3 regions of the Streptomyces sp. V1I1 genome follow, and region 3 is predicted to be linked to each of the others. Evidence: riboswitches for the same ligand, from Rfam matches in the RefSeq annotation. Region 3 holds a riboswitch; each other region holds the start of a gene.
The links. A riboswitch is a leader RNA that binds a small molecule or an ion and turns the genes downstream of it on or off. The one in region 3 is predicted to bind thiamine pyrophosphate.
Positions count from the first base shown of each region.

Region 1: linked by a shared signal. The riboswitch ahead of thiO (glycine oxidase ThiO) and the one ahead of thiC (phosphomethylpyrimidine synthase ThiC) in region 3 are both predicted to bind thiamine pyrophosphate.
Region 2: linked by a shared signal. The riboswitch ahead of QFZ67_RS10515 (thiamine ABC transporter substrate binding subunit) and the one ahead of thiC (phosphomethylpyrimidine synthase ThiC) in region 3 are both predicted to bind thiamine pyrophosphate.

Region 1 covers NZ_JAUSZH010000001.1:6,207,752-6,215,553, reverse strand. The annotation lists gene thiE (thiamine phosphate synthase) at 1-647, opposite strand, end outside; gene QFZ67_RS29105 (Rv2175c family DNA-binding protein) at 737-1,102, opposite strand; gene QFZ67_RS29100 (NAD(P)/FAD-dependent oxidoreductase) at 1,164-2,345, opposite strand; gene QFZ67_RS29095 (hypothetical protein) at 2,431-2,772, opposite strand; TPP riboswitch at 2,824-2,936, shown strand; partial or broken gene thiO (glycine oxidase ThiO) at 2,934-4,092, shown strand; gene thiS (sulfur carrier protein ThiS) at 4,089-4,298, shown strand; gene QFZ67_RS29080 (thiazole synthase) at 4,304-5,098, shown strand; gene pknB (Stk1 family PASTA domain-containing Ser/Thr kinase) at 5,364-7,325, shown strand; gene QFZ67_RS29070 (deoxyribonuclease IV) at 7,331-7,802, shown strand, end outside.
Region 2 covers NZ_JAUSZH010000001.1:2,203,764-2,211,565, forward strand. The annotation lists gene QFZ67_RS10495 (LOG family protein) at 1-345, shown strand, start outside; gene QFZ67_RS10500 (hypothetical protein) at 429-1,349, shown strand; gene QFZ67_RS10505 (ABC transporter ATP-binding protein) at 1,407-2,438, opposite strand; gene QFZ67_RS10510 (iron ABC transporter permease) at 2,438-4,054, opposite strand; gene QFZ67_RS10515 (thiamine ABC transporter substrate binding subunit) at 4,093-5,184, opposite strand; TPP riboswitch at 5,252-5,376, opposite strand; gene rlmN (23S rRNA (adenine(2503)-C(2))-methyltransferase RlmN) at 5,396-6,502, opposite strand; gene QFZ67_RS10525 (phosphatidate cytidylyltransferase) at 6,590-7,708, opposite strand; gene frr (ribosome recycling factor) at 7,708-7,802, opposite strand, start outside.
Region 3 covers NZ_JAUSZH010000001.1:4,157,490-4,165,291, forward strand. The annotation lists gene QFZ67_RS19540 (IclR family transcriptional regulator C-terminal domain-containing protein) at 93-707, shown strand; gene QFZ67_RS19545 (SsgA family sporulation/cell division regulator) at 827-1,258, shown strand; gene QFZ67_RS19550 (YibE/F family protein) at 1,272-2,615, opposite strand; TPP riboswitch at 2,687-2,845, shown strand; gene thiC (phosphomethylpyrimidine synthase ThiC) at 2,838-4,640, shown strand; gene QFZ67_RS19560 (hypothetical protein) at 4,690-5,517, opposite strand; gene QFZ67_RS19565 (metallophosphoesterase) at 5,665-6,891, opposite strand; gene QFZ67_RS19570 (LacI family DNA-binding transcriptional regulator) at 7,065-7,802, opposite strand, start outside.

The DNA of each region.
Region 1 (7,802 bases), 2.1 Mb from region 3:
CGAATACGCTCCCGCACCCGCTTGGCGAGGGACGCCGTCGCCGCTGCCGGGTCGTCGGCCTCGGTGATCGCCCGCACGACGACGATCCTGCGCGCGCCCGCGTCCAGCACCTCGTCGAGGTTGCCCGCGTCGATCCCGCCGATCGCGAACCACGGCCGGTCGGTCTCAAGCCCCGCCGCATACCGCACGAGGCCGAGTCCGGGGGCGTAGCGCCCGGGCTTGGTCGGGGTGGGCCAGCAGGGGCCGGTACAGAAGTAGTCCACGCCGGGCTCGGCGACGGCCGCGTCGACCTCGGACTCGGCGTGCGTGGAGCGGCCTATGAGCACCTCGTCGCCGAGGATCGCGCGGGCGGCCGGGACCGGCAGATCGCCCTGCCCCAGATGCAGCACGTCGGAGCCGATGGCATGGCCCACGTCCGCGCGGTCGTTCACGGCGAGCAGCTTGCCGTGCCTGCGGCAGGCGTCGGCGAAGACCTGGAGGTGCTCCAGCTCCTCGGCGGCCTCCATGCCCTTGTCGCGCAGCTGCACGATGTCGACCCCCGAGGAGAGCACGGCGTCGAGGAACCCGGCGAGGTCGCCCTGCTGCCTGCGGGCGTCCGTGCACAGATAGAGCCGGGCGTCGGACAGCAGCGCACGAGCCGTGGACATGAGTGTTCCCCCCGGGGTGGGTCGGCGGTGTGCGGGCAGGAACCACTGGCCCCCCTGCCCGCACACCGCGTGGTGTTGTCTTCAGGACATCAGACGGCGAGCGCCTGGGCCCGGCGCTTCACCTCCGTGCCGCGATTCTCGCTGAGCGCCTGCGCGGGCGTGCCCGGCAGGGTCGGGTCGGGGGTGAAGAGCCACTCAAGCATCTCTTCGTCGGTGAAGCCGTCGTCCTTCAGGAGCGTCAGGGTCCCGGCGAGACCCTTGACCACCTTGTTGCCGTCGATGAAGGCGGCAGGCACCTGAAGCGCGCGGTTCTCACCACGGCGCACGGCGATCAGCTGGCCCTCCTTGACCAGCTGCCGTACGCGTGTCACCTCGACATCGAGCATTTCCGCGATGTCGGGAAGGTGGAGCCAGGCGGGGACGAGAGCATCGATCTTTGCGTCAATCTCGGTCACAGGACAAGCGTGCCATCCCGGACTGACAGTCGGTAGCCGGACCCTGGACAGCAGCCCGCATTCAGCCCTGGACAGCCGCCGCCTTCAGAGGGACGGAGGGATCGGCGGCGATGTCCGGATCCAGCCGCGCGCCGGCCAGGATGAGCTTGCGCCCTTGCGCCAGATCGCGGGCCCGGCCGACGGCGAGGAGCGCGACCAGCGTGCCCTCACGCAGCCACAGCACCGACCACGCGGCGTCCGCCGGATTGCCCCGCCACACCGCCGTGTCGGCGGCCGGGTGATGGCCCGCGTACTGCACAAAGCGCCCGAACTGCTCGGACCAGAAGTACGGCACCGGGTCGTAGACCTCCAGCGGCTGCCCCAGTGTGCTCGCGACGATATTGGCGGCGACCGTGCGCGGCCCGTGCAGGGCGTTGTCCCAGTGGTGCACGAGCAGCCGCTCGCCGTAGCGGCCGGACGGGAAGGAGGCGCAGTCCCCGACGGCGTACACATCGGGCAGCGAGGTGCGCAGATGCTCGTCGGCGGTGATTGCTCCGTCCGGGCCCAGCGCGATGCCCGAGCCGGCGAGCCAGCCGGTGGCGGGGCGTGCGCCGATGCCGACGACCACCGCCCCGGCCGGGAGCTGCCGGCCGTCCGCGAGGATCACCGTGCCGGGCTCGACGTCGGCCACGCGCGCGTGGGTCAGAAGCTCGACGCCGTACTCCGCGTACCAGTCGGCCATCGGGGCGGCGACCTCTGCGGGCAGGGCGTACGCGAGGGGGCGGTCGGCGGCCTCGACGACGGTGACCGCGCAGCCCGTCTCGCGGGCGGCTGTCGCGAACTCCGCGCCGATCCAGCCCGCGCCGACGACCACGATGTCATGCTGCCGCGCGAGGACGGGGCGCAGTCGGGCGGCGTCGTCGAGGGTGCGCAGCAGATGGACGCCCGGGACGCCTTCGGCGCCGGGCAGCGTGATCGGCTCCGCGCCGCTGGCAATGACAAGGACGTCGTACGGGACGGGTCCCGCCTCGGTGTCCAGCTCGTGCGCCTGCGGGCGTACGCCGGTCACCTCGCAGCCCAGCCGCAGTTCGATGTCGAGCGCCTCGAAGTCGAGCTCGAAGGCCGACCCCTCCGCCTTGCCGAGCAGGATCGCCTTGGAGAGGGGGGGCCTGTCGTACGGCTGGTGGGGCTCGGCGCCGATCACGGTGACCGGGCCCGGGAAGCCCTGTTCGCGCAGGGCCACGGCGGTCTGCACGCCGGCCATCCCCGCGCCGACGACGACCACGCGCCGCACGCCCTGTGCTGTCTGCTGCTCGCTCACCCGACAACCTTACGCATCTGACACCCCGTCAGGTAACCGGCTGCTCGACAACGCTCGTCCCGCTGCCCTCCTGAGACTCCCACTCCCAGGTCTCCTCCAGGCGGACTCGCCCGTCCTCGAGCTCGACCACCGTCGAGACACAGTGCCCGGAGGCCGTCCGGCCGTCCGTCTTCAGCTGGACGTACCGGAAGTCCAGCCGGTCGCCCTCCCGCGTCCCCACAAGGTGGCCGCGGACCACGTCGCCGCCCTCGTACTCGGCCCAGATCCGGCCGTCCCGCTCGTGGTACGTGAACCGGGTGCGGGTCCCCACCTGGCCCGGAGCCTGGTCGGCGACCGGCGAGAGTACAAGTCCGTCGAGCGACCGTGCCACAGCTGCTGCTCCCTTACTGCGAGTTGAGGGCTGGGGTTAGGGTGGCCACCGTAAGGCACTCGCGGGAGCCCGGACGCACCGGGCTGAGAGGGAGGCTGGACGGCCTCCGACCGTACGAACCTGATCCGGGTCATGCCGGCGAAGGGAGGGGCTGGACGCCCATGTCTCGTACATCAGATGTCCTCGTCGTCGGGGGCGGAATCATCGGCCTGGTCACGGCCTGGCGTGCGGCGCAGCGCGGACTGCGCGTCGCCGTCGTCGATCCGGAGCCGGGCGGCGGGGCCGCACAGGTCGCGGCGGGCATGCTCGCCGCCGTCACCGAACTGCACTACGGCGAGCAGACGCTGCTCGGCCTCAACGTGGAGTCCGCCCGGCGCTATCCGGCGTTCGTCGCCGAGCTCGAGCAGGCGAGCGGGCAGCGTGTCGGCTACCGCGCATGCGGCACGCTGGCCGTCGCGCTCGACGCCGACGACCGCGCGCACCTGCGTGAACTGCACGCCCTGCAGCGCCGGTCCGGCCTGGAGTCGGAGTGGCTGGCCGGGCGCGAATGCCGCCGTCTGGAGCCGATGCTCGCGCCGGGCGTACGCGGGGGCCTGCGGGTCGACGGCGATCACCAGGTCGATCCGCGGCGGCTGGCCGCGGCGCTGGTGACGGCCTGCGAGCGGGCCGGGGTGGTCTTCCACCGCGGCTGGGCGGAGCGTCTCTCGGTGGTTCGGGACCGGGCGGCCGGAGCAGTGCTGAGGGATGCCGGCGAGCTCACCGCGGACCAGGTCGTCCTCGCGGGCGGCTCGCTCAGCGGCAGTCTCGACGGTGTGCCGGCGGATGTGCTGCCTCCCGTACGGCCGGTGAAGGGCCAGGTTCTGCGGCTCACCGTGCCCCCTGCGTACGCACCCTTCCTCTCCCGGACCGTACGGGCCGTGGTACGCGGCAGCCACGTCTATCTGGTGCCGCGCGAGAACGGCGAGCTGGTCGTCGGCGCGACCAGCGAAGAGCTCGGCTGGGACACCACGGTCACCGCCGGCGGGGTGTACGAGCTGCTGCGCGACGCGCACGAGCTGGTGCCCGGCATCACGGAGCTGCCGCTCACCGAGACCCGCGCGGGTCTGCGCCCCGGCTCCCCGGACAACGCCCCGCTGCTGGGCCCGACCGCCCTGTCCGGCCTGCACGTGGCCACCGGCCATCACCGCAACGGGGTGCTCCTCACGCCCGTGACCGGCGATGTGATGGCCGCCGTGCTGGTCACCGGCGAGCTGCCGGACGAGGCCCCGCCCCTTCACTCCTCGCCGCTTCTCCCCCGTGCCCCAGGAGCAGCCCGCATGAACGTCCTGAACGTCTCCGTCAACGGCGAGTCCCGTGCGCTCGCCACCGGAACCACCCTGGACACCCTGGTGGCGAACCTCACCGCGGCCGCTACCGGGGTCGCGGCCGCGGTCAACGAAGCGGTCGTCCCGCGCAGCCAGTGGTCCGGCACCCTCCTTGACGACGGCGACCGCGTCGAAGTCCTCACCGCAGTGCAGGGAGGCTGACCGGCATGGCCGACGACCGTCTCACCATCGGCGGCACCACGTTCAACTCCCGCCTGATCATGGGTACGGGCGGGGCGCCCAGCCTCGACGTACTCGAACGCTCCCTCGTCGCGAGCGGCACCGAACTCACCACCGTCGCGATGCGCCGCCTCGACCCGACCGTCCAGGGCTCCGTGCTGTCCGTCCTGGAGAAGCTGAACATCCGCGTCCTGCCCAATACGGCGGGCTGCTTCACGGCGGGCGAGGCCGTGCTGACCGCACGGCTCGCGCGCGAGGCCCTCGGAACCGACTGGATCAAGCTCGAGGTCGTCGCGGACGAGCGCACCCTGCTGCCCGATCCGATCGAGCTGCTGGAGGCGGCCGAGACGCTGGTCGACGACGGCTTCACGGTCCTGCCGTACACCAATGACGACCCGGTGCTCGCCCGGAGGCTGGAGGACGCGGGCTGCGCGGCGATCATGCCGCTGGGTTCGCCGATCGGCTCCGGTCTCGGCATCCGTAATCCGCACAACTTCCAGCTGATCGTCGAGCACGCGCGCGTGCCGGTCGTGTTGGACGCGGGCGCGGGCACGGCCTCCGACGCGGCCCTGGCGATGGAGCTGGGCTGCGCGGCGGTGATGCTGGCGTCGGCGGTCACCCGCGCGCAGGAGCCGGTGCTGATGGCGGAGGCGATGCGGCACGCGGTGGAGGCGGGGCGCCTGGCGCGTCGGGCGGGGCGTATCCCGCGCCGGCACTTCGCGGAGGCGTCGTCTCCTCACGAGGGCCGCGCGGCCCTCGACCCGGAACGCCCGGCGTTCTGACCGCTGCGCGGAGCCTCACACCACCCCGCCCCTCCCCGTTGCATCGATTTGCGGCTCCGCCGCGTGGGGGCTCCGCCCCGGACCCCGTACGGCCTTCGGCCGTGTCCTCAATCGCCGGACGGGCTGAAATTCAGCCCCTCCGGCGTTTGAGGAGCGGGGGTCCGGGGGCGGAGCCCCCGGCGTAGGCCCGCGCAGCGTTACAGCTCGGCTCCAGTCCCGCACCGAGGCGTCAGCCGTGTCACCGGTGGCTCGTAGAATCACCGTCGTGGATACGACCCTCAAGGACCCCCTCGTCGGGCAGGTGCTCGACGGCCGCTACCGCGTCGACGCGCGCATCGCCGTCGGCGGTATGGCCACGGTCTACCGGGCCGTCGACACCCGACTCGACCGTGTGCTCGCGCTCAAGGTGATGCACCCGGCCCTCGCCACCGACGCCTCCTTCGTGGAGCGCTTCATCCGCGAGGCCAAGTCCGTGGCCCGTCTCGCCCACCCCAATGTGGTGGCGGTCTTCGACCAGGGCGCCGAGGGCGCGTACGTCTATCTGGCCATGGAGTACGTCGCGGGCTGCACGCTGCGCGACGTACTGCGCGAGCGCGGGGCGCTCCAGCCGCGGGCCGCGCTCGACATCCTGGAGCCCGTGCTGGCGGCGCTCGGCGCGGCGCACCGGGCCGGGTTCGTCCACCGGGACATGAAGCCGGAGAACGTGCTGATAGGGGACGACGGCCGGGTCAAGGTCGCCGACTTCGGTCTCGTACGGGCCGTGGGCTCGGTCACCAACACCACCGGCACGGTGCTGGGCACGGTCTCCTACCTCGCCCCCGAGCAGATCGAGTACGGCACAGCCGACACCCGCGCCGATGTGTACGCCTGCGGGGTCGTCCTTTACGAGATGCTGACCGGCGGCAAGCCGCACGCCGGAGACACCCCCGCCCAGGTGCTCTTCCAGCATCTGAACGAGGACATTCCGGCGCCGTCCGCGCTGGTCCCGGGGCTCGCCGTCGAGCTCGACGAGCTGGTCGCGAGCGCCACCGCCCGCAATCCCGAGGTCCGTCCGTACGACGCGGTGGCGCTGCTGGCGCAGGTCCGCGAGGCCCGTGCTCGGCTCAGCGACGAGCAGCTGGACCTGGTGCCGCCGCAGGCGCACACCCAGGACACGGCGGAGGACGGGAGCGAGCGGGTGCGCGAGGCTCCTTCCTCCGAGGCCCCCTCCTCCGACAACGCCACAGACGTGATCCCGCGGGTGCTCGCCCGCAAGGAGCCGGTGGTCAACCACACCACCCGGCTGGCGATGCCGCCTTCCGAGCCGCCGCACCAGCCCCAGCAGTCCCGCCGGTCCATGCCCAGGCGCGGCGTCGTCGCCATACTGGTCGCGGTGTTTCTGGTGCTCGGCGTGGGTGCGGGCGTCTGGTACATCAACTCCGGGCAGTTCACCCGCGTCCCGGCCCTCATCGGCAAGACCGAGAAGGACGCGAGGCAGCAGCTGAACAGCGCCGGGCTCGATGTGAAGAAGGTCCGGTACGACTTCAGCGAGACGGTCAAGCGCGGCACGGTCATCAACAGCGATCCCGCGACCAATGAGCGCATCCGCGGCAACGGCTCGGTGATCATCATCATCTCGCGTGGCCCGGAGATCATCCGGGTCCCCGTCGTCAAGGGCCAGCCGCTCGCCAAGGCGGAGCGCGAGCTGAAGGAGCTCGGTCTGGCGCCGGGAGTGGTCACCAGGGCGTTCAGCGACGAGATCGACCAGGGCTCGGTGATCAGCACGGATCCGGAGGCCGGGACCGGGCGCAGCCCCGATTCCGCGGTCGCCATCGTCGTCAGCAAGGGCTCCCCGATCGACGTACCGGGCGTGACCGGCGAGACCCTGGCGGACGCCACCAGCGCGCTCAAGGACGCCGGGTTCAAGGTCAAGGTCGCCCCCGAGCGGATCAACTCCCCCGAGGAAGCGGGCTCCGTCGCCAAGCAGTCCGCGGCCGAGGGCGCCAAGCTGGCCCGCGGCGACACGATCACGCTGACGGTCTCCAAGGGACCGCGGATGATCGAGGTCCCTGATGTCGTCGGGGACAAGGTCGACGACGCCACCAGCGAGTTGGAGTCCGCGGGCTTCGAGGTCAAGGTCGAGAGGAACTTCCCCTTCCTCGGCGACACCGTAGAGAGCCAGTCCGTCGAGGGCGGCGGTCAGGCCCCCGAGGGCAGCACGATCACGATCAAGACCAAGGGGCTGTAGTTCAGATGCGCAACCCCGTCGGCGGCCATGTCCCCGTGGCCGGCGGCCTCGCCAGGACCGGTCTCGCCTACGCCCGTGAGCTGGAGGCGGAGACCGTCCAGGTCTTCGTGGCCAATCCGCGTGGCTGGGCGACGCCTGCCGGAAGCCCGGTGCAGGACGAGCAGTTCCGCGCCGAGTGCGCAGCCGACGGGATATCGGCGTACGTCCACGCCCCGTATCTGATCAACCTCGGCTCGCACACCGAGGCCACCGCGGAGAAGTCCGTGGAGTCCTTGCGGCACTCGCTGCGCCGCGGCCGGGAGATCGGCGCGCTGGGCGTGGTCGTGCACACGGGCTCGGCGACCGGCGGCCGGACCCGCGAGGTGGCGCTGGCGCAGGTGCGGGAGCGGATGCTGCCGCTGCTGGACGAGCTGACACACGACGACGACCCGTTCCTGCTGCTGGAGTCGACGGCAGGCCAGGGCTTCTCGCTCTGCT
Region 2 (7,802 bases), 2.0 Mb from region 3:
CACGAGCCGCCGAACGCCTTCGCGGGCCACATCGGCAAGTATTTCGCCAACGCCACCCGCGAGGACGGCCTCCTCGCCCGCTCCAACGCCGGTGTGATCTTCCTGCCCGGCGCCGCCGGCACGGTCCAGGAGATTTTCGACAGCGCGACCCCGAACTACTACGAGTCCCGCGGCGAGCCGACCCCCATGGTCCTCGTCAACCGCACGCACTGGACGGAGCGGCTCCCCACCTGGCCGCTGCTCCAGTCCCTTGCGGCGGGCCGCTCGATGGAGTCCCGTATCGCGCTCGTCGACTCGGTCGACGAGGCGCCCGACGCGCTGCGCCGCCTCACCGGCCTCGGTTAACGAGCGGCACGAAAGCAGAAGCAACTTCCGGCCCCAAACTCACGTCTGGCAGTTGGACTGACCCCACGTGAACGGAGCCTCTGGTGCTGATCGGCCTACTGACCGCTGTCGCGGCCTCGATCTGTTACGGCACGGGGTCGGTGCTGCAAGCCGTGGGATCCCGCAAGGCCGCCCGCCGCGAGGCGGCCGCGTCGGGTGTCACCCAGCACGGCGGGCCGAGCCTGTCCTCCACCGCGCAGGCCGCGATGACCTGGGAGTTCATCGTCGGCACGATCCTGGACTTCGTCGGCTTCGGCCTGGGCGCACTGGCCGCCCGCCTGCTCCCGCTGTTCCTCTCGCAGACCGTGATCAGCGCGAATCTGGTGATCACGGCGGTGCTGAGCGTGAAGCTGCTGGGCATCAAGCTGAACCGCGCCGAGTGGACCTCGATCGCCGTCGTCTGCTCGGCCCTGGTGCTGCTGGCCACGGCCGCGGGCCCGGAGGGCAGCGGCCACACCCCGATCGCGACCCACTGGTGGCTGCTGGCGATCTCGCTGCTGCTGATGGTCGGCGGCACCGTCGTCGTACGCCTCCTCGGCGCGCGCGCCGCGATCCTGGCGGGTCTGCTGTCCGGCCTCGGCTTCGGCGCGCTGGGCGTCGGCGTACGCGTCCTGAACGGCATCGACCCCTTCGACCTGGGCGCCCTGCTCTCAGACCCGGCGCTGTACGCGATCCTGGTGGCCGGGATCGGCGGCATGTATCTGCACACCGTCGCCCTGCAGATCGGCTCGGTGAACGGCGCGACGGCGGCGCTGGTCGTGGGCGAGACCGTGCTGCCGGGCATGATCGGCGTGCTGTGGCTGGGCGACTCGTCCCGCCCCGGCTTCGCCTGGATGGCGATTCTCGGCTTCGTACTGGCGGTGGCGGGAGCGGTCGCGGTGGCCTGGTTCGGCGCGCCCGAGGCCCATGGCACGGAGCCGCAGCCGGCGGACTCGCACCCCGATGAGCTGGTCTCCGTCCCCTAGCCGCCCGTCCATCACCCGGCGGGTGATCGACACTTCCCGCAGCGAGCAGCAAGTAGCTCACCCTGCCGGGTCCAGCACCACCACATCGGCCGCGGCGAAGACGACCCCCACCTCGGCCCCTTCCTCCGGCGCGTCCCGCAGCGAGCACTCCGCCTCCAGCGGCGGCCCGTCACAGGGCCGCAGCTGTACGGCGACGTGGTTGCCCCGGAACGTACGCCCCTCGACCGTGCAGGGCAGCCCCTCCGAGGCGTCGGCCAGCCGCACCCCGGCGGGCCGGACCAGCACCTTGCACTCGCCCTGCGGCGAACCCCCCGGCACCGGGATCTTGCCCCACACCGTGTCTGCGGCGGCACCGCTCACCGTCGCCGCCACCACATTGTCGAAGCCGAGGAAGCGGGCCACGAACTCGGACGCGGGCCGCTCCCAGACCTCCAGCGGCGTTCCCGCCTGGGCGATCCGTCCGTCCCGCATGACGACGACGCGATCGGCGAGCGCGAAGGCCTCGCCCTGGTCGTGGGTGACGGCGAGCACGGTGGTGCCCAACCGCCCGAAAAGCCCGCGCAGTTCGACGACGAGACGCTCCCGCAGCCCGCGGTCCAGCTGGCCGAGCGGCTCGTCCAGCATCAGCAGCCGGGGCTCCGGCGCGAGCGCGCGGGCCAGCGCCACCCGCTGCTGCTCCCCGCCGGACAGCGAGGCAACGGCCCGGCGCTGCGCGGCAGGCAGCCCGACGAGCTCCAGCAACTCGTCGACGCGGCGGGCCTGTTCGGCCCGGCCGCTGCCGTGCATCCGCAGCCCGAAGGCGACGTTGCCGCCAACGTCGCGCTGCGGGAAGAGCTGGTGGTCCTGGAACATCAGGCCCACACCGCGCCGGTGCACCGGCACCCCGGCCTGGTCCGCGCCGGACAGCAGCACCCGCCCGGCGTCGGCGGTCTGCAGCCCGGCGACGATCCGCAGCAGCGTTGACTTACCGCTGCCGCTCGGCCCCAGCACGCAGACGATCTCGTGCTCGGCGACCTCCAGATCCACCGAGTCGAGCGCCGTCCGCGCCCCGAACCGCACGGTCACGCCCTCAAGCCGCAGCAACGCCATCAGAACTCTCCGGAGGTCTTGTCGGTACGGATGCGTTCGAGGAGCAGTAGCGCCGCCGCGCACACCACCATCAAGATCGTGCTCAGCGCCATCGCCTGCCCGTAGTTGAGCTCACCGGGCCGGCCGAGAAGGCGCGCCACGGCCACCGGCAGCGTCGGGTTGTCGGGCCTGGCGATGAAGACGGTCGCCCCGAACTCGCCGAGCGACACGGCGAATGCGAACCCCGCGGCGATCAGCAGCGCCCGCCGCACCAACGGCAGATCCACCTCCCGCCACACACGCAGCGGGGACGCGCCGAGCACCGCCGCGGCCTCGCGCAGTCGTTCGTCCACCGCTCGCAGTACCGGCAGCATGATGCGTACGACGAAGGGCACGCCGACCAGCGCTTGGGCGAGGGGCACCAGAATCCACGACCCGCGCAGATCGAGCGGCGGCTTGTCGAGGGTGATGAGGAACCCGAAGCCGACGGTCACCGCGGAGACGCCGAGCGGCAGCATCAGCAGCGCGTCGAAGCCGCGCACCAGCCGGCCGGCCTTCCGGGTGAGCGCGGCCGCGGCGAGACCGCCGACGGCGAGCGCGATGGCGGTCGCGACCAATGCGTAACTCAAGGAGTTCCACACGGCGTCGATGGGCGGCACGAGGAACGCCCCACCGCTCGCATCGCTGGAGGCGAGCGCCCGGTAGTAGCCGAAGCCATAGCCTCCGGGACCGTCGAAGGAGCGCTCGACCAGGACGCCGAGCGGGGCCAGGACCAGCAGCAGGATCGTGGCGAGCACCGCGCCGAGCAGCGCCCACTGTCCCGCGCCACGCGGTCGGCGCGCGGTCTGCGCCGGGTCCACCAGCTTCAGCGCGGTCTCCCGCCGCCGTACCGTCCGCGCGTGCACGGCGAGGATCGCGCCGACCGCGGCGAACTGCAGCAGCGTGAGCACCGCCGCCGTGGGCAGATCCAGCAGTTGAGCCGTCTGACGGTAGATCTCCACCTCAAGTGTGGAGAAGGCCGGCCCGCCGAGGATCAGTACGACGCCGAAGGAGGTGAAGGTGAACAGAAAGACCATCAGGGCGGCCGCTGCCACGGCGGGCGCGAGCGCGGGCAGCGTCACCCGCCGCCAGGCCGCGAACCGCCCGGCGCCCAGGACTCGCGCGGCCTCCTCCTGACGCGGGTCGAGTTGCGACCACAGGCCGCCCACGGTCCGTACGACCACCGCGTAGTTGAAGAAGACATGGGCGAGCAGGATCGCCCAGACGGTCGTGTCGAATCTGACGCCCCACAGCTCGTCGAGCAGTCCGCCGCGACCCAGCAGCGCCAGGAACGCCGTCCCTACGACGACGGTCGGCAGCACGAACGGAACGGTGACCACCGCCCGCAGCAGCCGCTTCCCGGGAAAGTCGAGGCGGGCGAAGACGTACGCACCGGGCAACGCGATCAGCAGGGTGAGCGTTGTGGAGGCGAGCGCCTGCCAGACGGTGAACCACAGCACCTGCTGAATGTCGGAGCGGCCCAGCACCTCGCCGATCCGCCCGAACTGCCATACCCCGTCGATCTCCAGACCGCGGCCGACGATCGCGACGACGGGATAGGCGAAGAAGACCGCGAAGAACGCGACGGGCCCGGCCATCAGCCCGAGCCGCGCCGCATTCCCGCGGACGGACCTGCTTACTTCAGCACGAGCGAGGACCACGACTGGACCCACTGCTCACGGTTCTTGGCGATCTTGTCAGGTGCGACGGTCTCCGGCTTGTCGACGACCGCGCCGAACTTGGTGAACAGCTCGGGCAGCTTCGCGTCCTTGACCACCGGGTTCACGAACATGTTGAGCGGCATGTCCTCCTGGAACTTCTTGGAGACCAGGAAGTCCAGCAGGGCCTTGCCGCCCGCCTCGTTCTTCGCGCCGTCGAGAAGACCCGCGAACTCCGTCTGACGGAAGCAGGTTCCGGTCGCGACGCCGGTGGGCGCCTCGGTCGGCTGCGGCTTGGCGAAGAGCACCTCCGCGGGCGGGCTGGAGGCGTACGAGACGACCAGCGGCCGGTCCGCCTTGGCCTTCTTACCACCGGCCGAACCGGAGAACTCCTCGTTGTACGCCTGCTCCCAGCCGTCGACGACCTTGACGCCGTTGGCCTTCAGCTTCTTCCAGTAGTCCTGCCAGCCTTCGTCGCCGTACCTGCCGACGCTGCCGAGGAGGAAGCCGAGACCGGGCGACGAGGTCGCGACATTCTCGGTGACGAGGAGGTTCTTGTACTCGGGCTTGATCAGGTCGTCGAAGGACTGCGGGGGCGCGAGCTTCTTGTCGGCGAAGTACTTCTTGTCGTAGTTGACGCAGATGTCGCCGGTGTCGACGGGCGTGACACGGTGCTTGTCCTTGTCGAGCTGCGCCTCGTCGGACACCTGGCCGAGGCCCTTGGCGGCGTACGGCGTGAACAGGTCGTTGTCGAGCGCCCGCGAAAGCAGGGTGTTGTCGACGCCGAAGAAGACATCGCCCTGCGGGGAGCCCTTGGTGAGGATCTCCTTGTTGAGGGCCGCGCCCGCGTCACCGCTTTTGAGCACCTTGACCGTGTAGCCGGTCTCCTGGGTGAACTCCTTCAGCACGGCCGGGGAGGCGGCGAAGGAGTCATGGCTGACGAGCGTCACGGTCTTGGACTTCGAGCCGCCGGTGGAGGAGTCCTCGGACTCCCCGCCGCAGGCCGCGAGGGTCGAGATGCCGAGAGCGGCGGCGACGGCGGTAACCGTCAACTTCTTGGTGGTGCTCACTGAAATTCCTCCTGGAGTGACCAGGAAGAGACGCGGCCCTGCTCACAATGTGAGCAGGGCGCAACAGCTTGAGTGGTGACCGAACTTCCTACCCAGAATGACCTGGGCAAGGTTCAGAGGGTCTGCGACCGCTGTGCTTGTTCATAGCGGTGGTCGCACTCTCAGCGCTGTGGCGCTCCCCTGTCGGAATATGTAAATGTCCGAGCCAAGATTACCGCTCGGAGGCCGCGAGCTGTCCGCACGCTCCGTCGATCTCCTGGCCACGGGTGTCGCGGACGGTGACGGGCACGCCATGGGCCGCGATGGCCTCCACGAACGCCTTCTCGTCCTCCGGGCGGGAGGCCGTCCACTTCGATCCCGGTGTCGGGTTGAGCGGGATCAGGTTCACATGGACCCGCTTGCCCTTGAGGAGGCGGCCCAGCAGATCGCCCCGCCATGCCTGGTCGTTGATGTCCCTGATCAGTGCGTACTCGATGGAGATGCGGCGGCCGGACTTCTCCGCGTACTCCCAGGCGGCGTCCAGCACCTCCCGTACCTTCCAGCGGGTGTTGACCGGGACCAGGGTGTCGCGCAGCTCGTCGTCCGGCGCGTGCAGCGAGACGGCCAGACGGCACTTGAAGCCCTCGTCGGCGAAGCGCAGCATCGCGGGAACCAGGCCGACGGTCGACACGGTGATGCCGCGCTGCGAGAGCCCGAGCCCGTCCGGCTCGGGGTCGGTGAGGCGGCGGATGGAGCCGACGACCCGCTTGTAGTTGGCGAGCGGCTCGCCCATACCCATGAAGACGATGTTGGACAGCCGCGCGGGCCCTCCCGGAACCTCGCCGTCACGCAGGGCGCGCATGCCGTCGACGATCTGGTGCACGATCTCGGCGGTCGACAGATTGCGGTCGAGCCCGGCCTGCCCGGTGGCACAGAAGGGACAGTTCATCCCGCAGCCGGCCTGGGACGAGATGCACATCGTCACCCGGTCCGGGTAGCGCATCAGGACGGATTCGACGAGCGTGCCGTCGTGCAGCCGCCACAGCGTCTTGCGGGTGGTGTCGTCGTCGCACGAGATGTGCCGGACGACCGACATCAGATCGGGCAGCAGCTCGGACGCGAGCTTCTCTCGCGCGGCGGCGGGGATGTCGGTCCACTGGGTGGGGTCGTGAGCGTACCGCGCGAAGTAGTGCTGCGAGAGTTGCTTGGCGCGGAACGGCTTCTCGCCGATCGCGGCGACGGCGTCCTTGCGCTCGGCGGGCGTGAGGTCGGCGAGGTGCCGCGGGGGCTTCTTGGCTCCGCGGGGCGCGACGAAAGTGAGTTCTCCGGGCTTGGGCATGGTGGTACCAGTGTCGCAGAGATACGAAGAAGGCCCGCCGCCTGTGGACAACGAGCCCCTCACGTATAAAAGCGCAGGTCAAATGGGTCAGCCGGACCCGACGAAGATCACCATCAGCAGCCACACCACCGGAGCCGTGGGCAACAGCGAATCCAGCCGGTCCATGATGCCGCCATGACCGGGCAGCAGCGTGCCCATGTCCTTGATGCCCAGGTCCCTCTTGATCATCGACTCGCCCAGATCGCCGAGCGTGGCGCTGACCGCGACCGCGAAGCCCAGCAGCAGACCCTGCCACCAGGTGCCGTCGTCGATGAGGAACTGCATGCACAGCGCACCCGCGCCCATCGCGAACGCCACCGCGCCGCCGAGGCCCTCGCGGGTCTTCCCCGGGCTGATGCGCGGCGCGAGCTTGTGCTTGCCGAAGCGCCAGCCGACGGCGTACGCACCCGTGTCGCTGACCACGGTCAGCACCAGGAAGGTGAGCACCCGCCACGGGCCGTCGTCCGCGGCGAGCATCAACGCGACGAAAGTTGCCAGGAAAGGAACGTAGAAAGCTGCGAAAACGCCCGCCGTGACGTCCTTCAGATAGCCCTCGGGAGGCTCCGTCATCCGCCAGACCAGCACCGCGAGCGCCGTGAGCGCCATGGCGACCCAGGCGCCCTCGGCGCCGCGCACATAACCGGCCACGACCATCGCCGCGGCGCCCACCGCGAGCGGCACCAGCGGGGCCTTGATCTGCTTCCGCTCCTCCAGCCGCGAAGTGAGTTCCCACAGCCCGACCACGACGGCGACCGCGATCACGCCGACGAACACGGCCTTGACGATGAAGAGCGACGCGACGATCACAGCACCAAGACCGACGCCGACCCCTATGGCCGCGCGCAGATCACGGCCGGCCCGTTTCTTCTGCGGCGGCTCGGGTGCCGACGGCGGGGTGGGCATGGGCTCCTGCGGAATCTCGTCGCGGAACAGGGGGCCACCCAGCCGAGCGGCCCCCCGGTCGCGGTCGTTGCTGTCGTCGCGGTGATCGCGGTCGTCGCGGTCTTCGGCGTCTCTACCTGCGTCGGGAAAGTCCGGCACGATGGGCATGGGCCGAGTCTGCTGTGCGTCATGCTCATCGTATGCGGGACCCGCCGGGGCAGGCCCCTGGTCGGGCGGTCCCCAGAAACCGGCTCTCGGCGGGGCCCCCCAGGAAGAGTCGTTCATCAGACCTCGAGCAGCTCGGCTTCCTTGTGCTTGAGCAGCTCGTCCACCTGCGAGACGTACTTCGCGGTGGTGTCGTCGAGCTCCTTCTCCCCGC
Region 3 (7,802 bases):
GGAAATCCGCCCTTGGGAAGTACGCGCGGCGGGCCGCGGGGGCGGCCCCCGCAGGCGGGCGCGCTGCCCGTCACCATGCCTGGGGGTGACCTTTGGCCACGGCTACGAACGCTCCTGCCCCTACCCTGATCGTTTCGGTGCAACGGGTGATGAGGCTGCTGGAGGCCGTGAACTCCCATCCGGACGTGGCCCCCGCGAAGCAGCTCGCGCGCGAGGCGCTCGCGCACCGGCGGGACGCCATCGGAGTCCCGGTCTACTTCGCGGTCTACCGCGAGGGTGAGATCGAGATCGTCGCCGTCGCCGACACCCCGTATGCGCCCGCCGTCGCCGAGTGGGCCGACTTCCGTGAGACCGGACATGCCCATGCGCTCGGCCAGTGTCTGCTGAGCCAGCTCGACGAGCAGGGCCGCAGCGACCATCTGGACCGCCACCCCGTGCAGCTCGTCACCCCTTGTTCCGTAAGCGACCGGCGTGCGCTGCTGGAGCGGCTCGCGTCGACGGAGCGGATGCAAACGGTCGTGGAGCGACAGGAGTACGCGCTCGGTACCGTCTGTGCCGCCATTCCGATCACGGTCGGATCCGGTGCCGCCGTGATGGGCATTTCGCTCCCGCTCCACCAGGAAGAACGGTTGCTTCCTGCGGTCGAACAACTACGTGACGCCATCGGAGGACTTCTGGGCTCCATAGCGTTCTCTATCAGTATCTGAAGAATCACTCCTTGTGATCTGCCAGTCCTTACAGGACGATTACGTCAAAAGGCCATGGGGATCATTCCTGGCCGTTTTCAGCTGAGTTCTTCACTGCTTCATCTACTGCGGGGTACATGATGCGCGAGTCGGTCCAGGCCGAGGTCCTGATGAGTTTCCATGTCTCCGAGGAGCTCTCTTTCCGGATCCCGGTGGAGCTCCGGTACGAGACGGGGGATCCGTACGCGGTGCGGATGACCTTCCATCTGCCCGGCGATGCCCCTGTGACCTGGGCTTTCGGGCGCGAGTTGCTGCTGGACGGCATCAATGTGCCGAGCGGCGACGGTGATGTGCACATCGCTCCGACCGGTCAGGGGCTGTCCGACGTCGCCATCCGGCTCCAAGTCGGCGGCGACCGGGCGCTGTTCCGGGTGAGCGCGGCCCCGCTCGTGGCCTTCCTGGACCGCACCGACAAGCTGGTGCCGCTGGGGCAGGAGCGTACGCTCGCCGACTTCGAGGACAGTCTGGACGTGGCGCTCGGGCGCATCCTCGCCGAGGAGAACGCCGGCTGAGCAGTCGACGCCGCTACTTCTTGCGGCGGCGGCCCCTGCCGCCCCGAACCGGCGATCCACTCCGTGCCGGTGATTCGTCCGCCGCTGCGGTTCCCGGCCGGTCGGCGGAGACCACCAGGCTCGCGAGTGCGGTGGTCACCGGCACGGCGGCGACAAGTCCGATCGACCCCACCAGGGTCCGTACGATCTCCACCGCCACCAGCTCGCTGTTGGCCACCGTCCCCACACTGCTCTGCGCGATCGAGAAGAGCAGCAGCAGCGGCAACGCGGCGCCCGCGTAGGCCAGTACGAGAGTGTTGACGACGGAAGCGATGTGGTCCCGGCCGATCCTGATCCCGGCCCGGTAGAGCGCCCGTGGGCCCATGCCCGGGTCCGCCTGACGCAGTTCCCAGACCGCCGACGTCTGGGTCACCGTCACATCGTCGAGCACGCCGAGCGAGCCGATGATGATGCCGGCCAGCAGCAGACCGCTCATGTCGATGTTCGGATACAGACCGTGAATCAGACCGGTGTTGTCGTCGGTGTTGCCGGTCAGGCTCGCCCAGCCGATGAAGAGCGAGCCGAGCAGCCCGGTCAGCAGCAGCGAGATCAGCGTGCCGAGGACCGCGACCGATGTGCGAGCGGTGAGGCCGTGGCACAGATAGAGCGAGACCAGCATGATGGCGCTCGCCCCGATCACCGCGACGATCAGCGGATTCGAGCCCTGCAGGATCGCGGGCAGGATGAACAGGGTCAGTACGGCGAACGAGACGGCCAGTGCGATCAGCGCCATCACGCCGCGCATCCGTCCCACCAGCACCACCGCGAGCGCGAAGATCCCGGCCAGCAGCAGCATCGGGAACTGACGGTCCACATCGGTCACGGAGTACTGCAGGTCACGGGGTGCGTCAGGGGCGTACGCCACCACCACGCCCTGGCCCTTGTCCAACTGCCGCGGCGCGTCCGGCTGGACGATCTCGGTGAACGTACGGCCCTTGTCCTTGCCGCTGGTGACCTCGATCGTCGCCTTCTCGCAGCTGCCGCGCTGGGCATTGACCGCCTCGCGCCCCTCGGGCGTGGAGGTGTCGCCGGTCGGCGGGACCTGCGCGGCGTTCACGTCCTTGCAGTTGACCTTGTCGACCTGCACCACCTTGCCCTGCTCGGTCTGCCGGTCGAAACCGACACCGGTGCGCTCATGCCCGGGCGCACCGCCCGGCCAGAGCACGACAAGGCCCACGATGACCGCGGTGGCGAAAGGAATCAGCACGGCGGCGATGACCTTGCGGAGATGCTGTGAGACAGGCGCGGCGGGCCCATGGCTGTGCGAGTGGCCGTGGGGTTCGGGCGTCTGCGGCGAGGGGGTCGGCGAGTAGGTCACCGACCGATCATCGCAAGAACGAGGGGGGCCCTCTGTTCAGCGCGCCAGAAATGACGCTAGCGTGGTGTCACCTTTGCACACGCGGGAGCTCGGAGCACCGGGCTGAGAGGGCGCTGACCTCCGCATTCGCCGACTGGCCGAAGCCAGTACGCCGATTACGGAAGCCGCTGCGTCGACCGCCGAACCTGTTACCGGGTAATGCCGGCGTAGGGAGTAGGTCTCATGACCGTATCGGACGCACGCACGCCTGCCTCGAATCAGAACGACGAGGGCGGGAAGTCCATCGGCTGGCACAAGGGATACGTCGAGGGCTCGCGCCCCGACCTCCGGGTGCCGGTCCGCCAGGTGCACCTCACCAACGGCAAGGACGTGACGCTGTACGACACGTCCGGCCCGTACACCGACCCCACCGTCGAGACCGACGTCCGCCGCGGCCTGCCGCCGCTGCGGGAGAACTGGATCATCGGCCGCGGCGACACCGAGGAGTACGCGGGGCGCCCGGTCCACCCCGAGGACGACGGGATCAAGCACACCTCGCCGAGGGGCGGTCTGCGCAACCTCGACGCGGTCTTCCCGGGCCGCCCGCGCCAGCCCCGACGGGGCCGGGCCGGACAGGCGGTGACGCAGCTCGCGTACGCCCGCCGTGGCGAGATCACGCCGGAGATGGAGTACGTCGCGATCCGCGAGAACGTCTCCCCCGAGGTGGTACGCGAGGAGATCGCGGCGGGCCGGGCCGTCCTGCCTGCCAACGTCAACCACCCCGAGATCGAGCCGATGATCATCGGCAAGCGGTTCCTGGTGAAGGTCAACGCCAACATCGGCAACTCCGCTGTCACCTCCTCCATCGAGGAGGAGGTCGAGAAGATGACCTGGGCGACGCGCTGGGGCGCGGACACGGTCATGGACCTTTCCACCGGCCGCAACATCCACACGACCCGTGAATGGGTGCTGCGCAACTCCCCCGTGCCGATCGGCACCGTGCCGCTCTACCAGGCGCTCGAGAAGGTCGACGGCAAGGCCGAGGAGCTGACCTGGGAGGTCTACAAGGACACGGTCATCGAGCAGGCCGAGCAGGGTGTCGACTACATGACGGTCCACGCGGGCGTGCTGCTGCGGTATGTGCCGCTGACGGCCCGCCGCAAGACCGGCATCGTCTCGCGCGGCGGCTCGATCATGGCGGCCTGGTGCCTGGCGCACCACAAGGAGTCGTTCCTGTACGAGAACTTCGAGGAGCTCTGCGAGATCCTCGCCTCGTACGACGTGACGTACTCCCTCGGCGACGGTCTGCGGCCCGGCTCGATCGCGGACGCCAACGACGAGGCGCAGTTCGCGGAGTTGCGCACGCTCGGGGAACTCAACTCCATCGCCAAGCGTTTCAATGTGCAGACGATGATCGAAGGACCCGGTCACGTCCCGATGCACAAGATCAAGGAGAACATCGACCTCCAGCAGGAGATCTGCGAGGAGGCCCCCTTCTATACGCTCGGCCCGCTCACCACGGACGTGGCTCCGGCGTATGACCACATCACCTCCGGCATCGGGGCGGCGATGATCGCCTGGTGGGGCACGGCGATGCTCTGCTACGTCACGCCCAAGGAACACCTGGGCCTGCCCAACCGTGATGACGTGAAGACCGGCGTCATCACCTACAAGATCGCGGCGCATGCGGCAGATCTCGCCAAGGGGCACCCGGGTGCGCAGGAGTGGGACGACGCGCTGTCCGACGCGCGCTTCGAGTTCCGGTGGGAGGACCAGTTCAATCTGGCCCTCGACCCGGACACGGCACGGGAGTTCCACGACGAGACGCTCCCGGCGGAGCCGGCGAAGACCGCGCACTTCTGCTCGATGTGCGGCCCGAAGTTCTGCAGCATGAAGATCTCGCAGGACATCCGGCGGCGGCACGGCGGCTCGCAGCAGTCCGAGCAGTCCCAGCAGTCTCAGCGGGAGATCGAGGACGGCATGGCGGAGAAGTCCAAGGAGTTCGCCGCCGCGGGCAACCGCGTCTATCTTCCGATCGCGGAATGACGGCGGAGTGATCTCGCAATGACGTGCCGCCACGAGCGCCGGCCGGGGCTCACTCCGGCTGGTGCTCGGGGCCGCCGAATTCCGGGCTGGTGAAGTCCGGGCTGGTGAAGGTGGGCCGCTGTCCCGCTGTCGAGCCCTCGCTCGGGCTTGAGTAGTCCGGGCCGCTGTAGCCGATCTTGGGGATACGGCTCACATGGCGCGGCGGGTCCGCGGAGGTCGGGTCGGCGCTGGGGTCCGCCAGCGCTGCCCGCAGGAAGGGCAGCAGTCCGCGCTCCAGCAGGGCGTGCCGCCAGGCTTCCTTGGCCCGCGCCACCTCGTCGGGCAGCTCGCCCGTCGACTCCTCGGCCGGGACTTGTGTCGCGCCGTTGCGCAGGGCGGTGAGCAGCAGCCCGATCGCGGCGACCAGGATGGCGGCCGCCGTGAGAGCCCCGAAGAACCAGCCCGCGGAAACCAGGGCCTCCGCGAACGACGGCGTGGGGCTGAGCATCTTCAGGATGTAGCCGACCAGCAGGAAGATCACCGCGGCCGTCCCGGCGAGCACCGGGGCGAGCACGGCTATGACGGCGGCGAACCCCGCGCCGCGTTCGGAGGCCTCGCCGACGGCGGGGGACAGCACGGAGTTGTGCATGGAGGCGGTGGCCGCGGGGCTTCGCATCTCCTCGCGGACCTTTGTGTAGTACTCGTACTCGGCAGCGGCGGCGGTGGTGATCAGTGCCGTCGCGTTCAGGGCCATCGTGCGCAGCTGTTCGGTGTTCAGGCGCTGCCCCACGGCAGCGAGATCCGGACGGTCATGGGCGTTGCGCAGTGCGTCGTCGAGGATGCGCTCGTACTCGGCGCGGTCCTCGGTCAGCAGGTGCGGAGCGCTGTTCATCTGCATCCCCCGATGCTCCGTAGGGCCGGATTGCCCGCATCGACCGGGCGGTTGGGCAGAAACGGAGGAGAGCCTGCTACGGATAAGCCGATGGTAGAGCGGTTACGGCACGGGGTGACAGGGGGTTTGAGTAAATCGCCTGTCGGGCTTGGATCAGTTGGACAGGGGAAGCTGGACGACAAGGAGCTTTCCAGCCATGGTCACGCCGCCGTCCATGGCGATCGCCAGGCCGTCCGCGTACACATGCGGGCCCTCGACGACCGGGCGCGCGTCGTCCTCGCCGTCCTCGGTGCCCACCTCGCCCAGCAGATACGGAATGGGGCTGTGGCCGTGCACGACGCGGCGGCCGCCGTAGGCGGTGAGCAGTTCGCGTACGGCCTGCGGCCCAGCGTCGTCGCGGAAGGCGAAACGCTTGGTGAACTTGCGAAACAGGTCCCAGCACTCGTCGGCGTCATTTCGGGTGAGGATCGCGTGGACGGTGTCGTTGACGTCCTCGATGGTGTCGCCGTACTCCAGATAGGCGGTGGTGTCGGAGTGCATCAGCAGATGCTCGTCCTCCTCGATCACCGCGTCGAGGCGTGCCATCCACTGCAGATGGACGTCCTGCAGCCGGTCCATGTCGGTCTTCTGGCCGCCGTTGAGCAGCCAGGCGGCCTGGAAGGTGGCGGTGCCTGCACCGGAGTTGACGGGGGTGTCGCCGAATCGCTTCGCGCCGAGCAGCAGCAGTTCGTGATTGCCCATCAGAGCCTTGCAGTAGCCGCCGGCTGCCGCGGCCTCGGCGGAGAGCCGCATGACGAGGTCGATGACGCCGATGCCGTCGGGGCCGCGGTCGGTGAAGTCGCCGAGGAACCAGAGGCGTGCATGGTCCGCGGCCCAGTGGCCGTCGGCGTCGATGAGGCCCTGTTCGGCCAGGGCCTCGACGAGTTCGTCGAGATAGCCGTGGACGTCGCCGACGACATAGAGCGGGCCGAGGCCTTCGGGGGTGGGCGTCTCGTCCGGTGTGACCTGCACCTGGACGGTGTCGCCCGGACCGCCGCGGCCGATCACCGGCAGATCGCGCGCGGTGGGGGTGTAGCCGTCCGGAGCCTCGCCCTCCGGGACGGCGTTGCCGGGGTGGGCGGACTCCGGGGATTCCGGGGACTGCTGCGTCGGCTGCGTGTGCGACGGCACCTGCTCCCGCGAAGGCACCTGCTCGTGCGGCGTAGTAGCCGGGTGCTCCTGCGGCGGCAGCTGCGAGTGTGCGGGAATTTGCGGATGCGCCGGAACCTGCGACTGCACGGGAACCTGCGACTGCACGGGAACCTGCGCGTACGGCGGAACGCGGAAGTCGCGCAATGTTGCCGTCCGCACCACGGGTCCTTGACCGGCCCCCTGAGTCATCGACCCCTCCACACCGTCGCGCCGCCGTTCACCTCTCGGCCCAGCCTGGTCGGGGTGGTCCGCGGTGTCGTCCGCCCATCATAGGAATGAGGTCCGCGCTGTGTGACGCACCAGGGGTGGTGAATCCGGTTGCACCCCTGGTTCGCCGGTTGTTTCGTCCTGATTGGGAAGATCTAGTCCGATGAAGGGGATCGCGGGGGGCTGACAGTCGTCCGCGAAGGGCGGCGCTGCGAGGACGTCCGGACGATCAGTTCGGTAGGTATCACCTGCTCGACCGGCCGGTCTTCGTCGATTCCCTCGATGGCGTCGATGAGGAGCTGGACGACCGCAGTGCCGATTCTGCGTGGTTTGAGCGAGAGCGTGGTGATGGGTGGCTCGGTGGTGGCGTACACGGTCGACTCACTGCAGCAGATGAGCAGCAGATCGTCGGGGACTCGCAGTCCGTACCGCCGGGCGGCGGCGAGGAGATCGGTGCCGTTGGGGTCGAAGAGTCCGTAGACCGCGTCGGGCCTGTCCGGGCGGGCGAGCAGCCGGTCGGCGGCGACGGCGCCGGCGCACGGGTCGTGGGCGGGGTAGGACTCGTAGACCGGGTCCTGGCCCACGCGCTCGCACCAGTTCAGATAAGCGGTGGTGGACAGGCGGGTGTAGGTGTCCGTGGTGGTGCCGGTGAGCAGGCCGATCCGGCGGGCGCCGGCGGCGGCGAGATGGTCGAGCAGATCGAGTACGGCGGTTTCGTGGTCGTTGTCGACCCAGGCGGTGACCGGGAGCGTGCCGGCCGGGCGGCCGTCGGAGACGACGGGGAGGCCCTGGCGGACGAGTTCGGTGACGACGGGGTCGTGGTCGGAGGGGTCGATGACGACGGTGCCGTCGAGGGCGACGTTCGACCAGACGTCATGGCGTGAGGTGGCGGG